DNA from 2 places in the Bradyrhizobium sp. BR2003 genome. Region 2 is predicted to be linked to the other one. Evidence: predicted binding sites of a transcription regulator. Region 2 holds the regulator's gene; the other holds the start of a gene.
What was found. The regulator LexA, encoded in region 2, represses DNA repair genes until DNA is damaged. The targets are predictions, from matches to a motif close to TGTTCNNNNTGTGTTCNG.
Positions count from the first base shown of each region.

Region 1: the regulator LexA is predicted to act here: its motif matches at 1,299-1,316, upstream of E2I15_RS24415 (ribonuclease T2 family protein).

Region 1 covers NZ_SMYJ01000030.1:10,505-12,703, reverse strand. Annotated here, with positions in the region: gene E2I15_RS24420 (23S rRNA (adenine(2030)-N(6))-methyltransferase RlmJ) at 1-318, opposite strand, end outside; gene E2I15_RS24415 (ribonuclease T2 family protein) at 570-1,256, opposite strand; gene E2I15_RS24410 (hypothetical protein) at 1,370-1,846, opposite strand; gene E2I15_RS24405 (hypothetical protein) at 2,013-2,199, shown strand, end outside.
Region 2 covers NZ_SMYJ01000009.1:329,631-331,829, reverse strand. Annotated here, with positions in the region: gene E2I15_RS06025 (molybdopterin molybdotransferase MoeA) at 1-162, shown strand, start outside; gene lexA (transcriptional repressor LexA) at 405-1,109, shown strand; gene E2I15_RS06015 (hypothetical protein) at 1,366-1,794, shown strand; gene E2I15_RS06010 (hypothetical protein) at 1,940-2,167, shown strand; gene E2I15_RS06005 (ComEC/Rec2 family competence protein) at 2,164-2,199, opposite strand, start outside.

The DNA.
Region 1 (2,199 bases), on a different contig from region 2:
CGCGATCAGCGGCGAACCAGGATAGGCCTTCAGCTCGCCTTTCGGATTGAAGGCTCTGACGATGTCGAGATAGGGCGCGATCAGAGGCAACGCCTTGTCGGACAGCCGCGCCTGCATCAGCCGCGCGATGCCGGTGAGCCATTCGCCCCCGCGCTGCGCTTCGCTCGACGTCAAATCATAGAGGCCGGCGCCGGCGTGGGTGTCGATGACGCGGAACGGCGCCGGCTTGTCCTGCAGATAGGTAAGCATGCGCACCAGCACGATGTGCTTGATGACGTCGGCAAAGCTGCCGGCATGAAAGGCGTGACGGTAGTTCATGTGATGATCGTGCTGCGCTCCCAAGGGGTGCGCATGTTGTACTCGTCATGCCCGGGCTTGTCCCGGCCTTCGCTGAAGCTTCGGCGGGGTCAACATCCGAGCTCGGCGAAGCCTTGGCGTAGCGAAGCCTTGGCGTAGCCGGCTCCCGGGCATCTGCGCCTTATCCTGCTCGTTTCGCGACGGCGCAGGTGACCGGGACGTTCTGCGCGACGCCGCGCGGCACGGGTCTGCCGGCCATGACGCAGGGAGTTTCAGCCGCCGCGAACCGGCGGCATCAGCACCTGATCGCGGCGGCAGGCGCGGCGATCGATTTCCTCGCAGGAGCGGAATTGCAGATCCTTGCTGAGGCAGATCCGCACCTCGCTGAGCCGCTTGCTGTCGCAGGTCACCGAGATCGCGGAGTTGCTGAGGCCCGGATTGACCTTGATGAACGCCGTCTCCAGCTCGTCGGGCGCGACCGTCTTCGGCTCCGACAATTGCAGGAATTCCTCGGGGATCTTCACCGTGGCGCGGGCCTTGCGGATGGCTTCGAAATAGGCGCGCTCGCCGAGACCGGAGCAGGTGCCGTGCTTGTCCCACTCGTTGTAGATCAGCCCGGGCGCCGGCATCAGGTCGAGCATCGAGCTCATAATGCTGCGGGCGAGGCGCGGCGAGGGCCGCTGACAGTATTCCGGGAAGCCCCGCTCATATTGCGGCCACAGGCCGTGCACCACGAAGGAGTAGGGCCGTCCGCCGCACTGCGCCTGCGTCCCGCGGCCGTTGTTGCCGCGCTCGCTCGCCGCCTCGCAGAACGACGGCGACCACGACAGCGACAGCACATAGAAATCGAACTCACCGGGCGCATTCTGGCGGCGATCCTGGGCCGAGGCCCCGACCGCACTGCACAGAATAATGGCAACCGAAATCAAAAATCGGGAAATTGTGTCCAACCGAGGCATCAAACGCTCCCCTCACTGACCGCCTAGAGCCTAGCAGGCCGTGAGAACATTTCAAGAACAAAAAGCCGCCGTCCAAATGGCGGCGGCTCCTGCTTTGGCAGTCTGGTCGGAGATCAGGGCCGGGCGGCCTTGCAGGACGGGTTATAGGCCCAGTTGCGGTCGAGCCCCGCGACGCACCATTCGACGCCCTGATTGATGCTGGCAAAGCCGCCGTCCTCGATGATCGAATAGTGCACCTTGCGCACCTTGCCGTCGCTCAGCATGGCCTCGCCGGTGCAATAGCGGCGCGGAATATTGTCGGACTGCCAGGGACGGAAGGCGGTTTCGTGAATCCCGTTGAAGCCGGTGATCACGAGCGGCGAATTCCAGAAGGTGGCTTCCTTTTCCTGGAATTGCGTGCTGATGACCGTCAGGGCCTTCTCGCACGGGGCCACATTGCCGTCATAGCGCGGGCCGGACAGCCAGAAATTCATTTCGAGTGGATTGGCGGCCTGGGCCGCGCCCCCGAAAGCCAGCGTGCCGACCACGAGTGCGGCGCCGAGGCCGAGCTTGCGGCCGAGTTTATTGCGGGAGCTGAACAGGTTGCGCATGGGAATCCACCCGATTATCCGATGCCGCGGACGGTGCCGCGAAGCCCCGGCAAGGTCAAGTGCAGCGCGGCAACACCTGCGGAGAAGTCCACTTTGGGGACCCGGCTCGTTCTTTTCACGGTCGCCGGCGCACTCTATGTTGGCTCGAAGCGAAATGGAGTCTGCGATGCGAAGGAAATTGGCCGCTTGCCTGGTTGCCGTTTGCGGGATGCTGGCCGTTGTGCCGGCGCGGGCCGATTGGATGCAGCCGGTGCCGCCGTTCAAGGGCAATGATACCGGCGGTATCATCGCCTATACGCAGGCGACCCAGAACGACGCCCGGCAGCTCGCCGTCGATCACTGCGCCTCTTACG
Region 2 (2,199 bases):
GAAGCGCGCGAGGACGGCACGTTGATCGCAACGCCGGTGACGCAGCAGGACTCGTCGCTGCTCGGGAATCTCGCTGCGGCACGGGCACTTCTCGTGCGTCCGCCGTTCGCGGCAGCGGCCGTCAAGGGCAGCGAATGCGAGATTCTGACACTGCCCGAATAGGGTTTTCATGCCCCACCGATCGTGCGTTGCCTGATCCGTTCACCGGAAATTAAGTGGTTGCGGAACACATATCGAACATATAGTGTCCGTTCATGATTTGTTTCGAGTACTGGTGTCTACAATCGGGAAGCCGCGTGGAAGCAAGTGCAACGAGCACATGCTCCTGAGGTCAGGCCCGCCTGAAGGCCCCACCAGAAGAGTCTCGGAATCGAACGACGCTATCAACCGGGGGAATGCTCGAGATGCTCACGCGCAAACAGTACGAACTTCTGCGTTTCATCAATGAACGTCTGAAAGAGGCCGGCGTACCGCCCTCCTTCGACGAGATGAAGGATGCGCTCGACCTGCGCTCGAAGTCCGGTATCCACCGCCTGATCACTGCGCTGGAGGAGCGCGGCTTCATCCGCCGCCTGCCGAACCGCGCCCGCGCCATCGAGGTCATCAAGCTGCCCGAACTCTCGGCTGGCGGCGGCAACGGCCGACGCGGCTTCACGCCCAGCGTCATCGAAGGCACCCTCGGCCGGCGCGCCAGCACGCCGCCGATCGCCGAGGACGACGGCAACCGTCCGGTCGCGGTCCCCGTGATGGGCCGGATCGCCGCCGGTACGCCGATCGAGGCGCTGCAGACCCGCAGCCACACCATCAGCGTGCCGCCCGACATGCTCGGCGCCGGCGAGCACTATGCGCTCGAGGTGCGCGGCGACTCGATGGTCGATGCCGGCATCCTCGACGGCGACATGGCGCTGATCCAGCGCAACGACGTCGCCAACACCGGCGACATCGTGGTGGCGCTGATCGACGAGGAGGAAGCCACCCTGAAGCGCTTCCGCCGCCGCGGCGCATCGATCGCGCTCGAGCCGGCCAACACCGCCTATGAAGTGCGCATCCTGCCGCCGAACCGGGTGCGCATCCAGGGCAAGCTGATCGGCCTGTATCGCAAATACTGAATTGCAAATACTTGCGGCGGCCGGGAACGAGCAACACGTCGGATCGTTCCTTGCATGATAGCGTAGCGTACGGCCTGCCCGATGCGCTCCGATACCTCTCGCGCAGCGTCGCGTGTTTGTGATCGGGGTCGGTCTCGGACCAGTCGTACAATCGCCCAGAAACGAGCAGAAGCTCGTTCGCTATCGTCCACTCTGGTAGAGGCCCCAATGCCTCAAGAGAGGCACGGGTCGCTACCTCGAAATGAGGAGCCATCCGATGTGTGACTATAGTCTGCACGCCGTGGCATCGCGCCCCGCCATTGTCGGAGAGACGCTGATCACGACGACGTTCCGCGGCACGTCGACCCGCGGTTTTGCTTCGGAGAACGATCCCACTGTCGCGGTCTGCATGCTGCCGGGCACCGAGCTCGCTTTCGCCGAGAACGTTCGCTACGACAGCCGCTGGATCTGGACCAAGACGCTGAACTATCGCGTCGGCGTATTCAACGAAGTCGAGCCCGACGTGCCCGATCGGCATCATGACGCGGTCGAATTCCCCGACGGCAGCCATGTGCTGGTGACCCAGCTGGTCGAGGGACAGCGCGTCAGCGTGCTGCAATTGCCGGCGCTGCATCCGCCGGTCGAGCAGAAGCCGAAGGTTGTGGAGCGGCGGCCCTCCGCATTCGCAACGCTGTTTTTGGGTTGAGCGCATCGTCGCCGCGGAATGGGCTGTTCGGCGGCGGATGACCTAAGCAATTTCGGGCGACCCCGGACTCCCGCTTCCGGGGCGCAGGAGGGAATTTGCGTCAGCCGGCGCCTTGGCGCATCATCGGGCACGGAGGACGTGCGCGGTGGTCGATAAGGTCACATGGCAAAAGGCTGGACGCGTCACGGAACCGGGCCGCTACATGTTCCGGTTCGGTTGGCTGACGGTGACGGCCGACGACCTGAAAGTCTGGGAGCAATTTCCCGAGGCTTCCTTCACGCTCGTCAAGAAGCCCGATGCCGGCCCCGACTCCGACGAATACCATCTCGGCCTGTTCGAGCTCCCGAGCGCCCCCTCCCCGGACCACCGCTAATCATCGCCCTGCAGATCGGTCTCGGCCGGCGT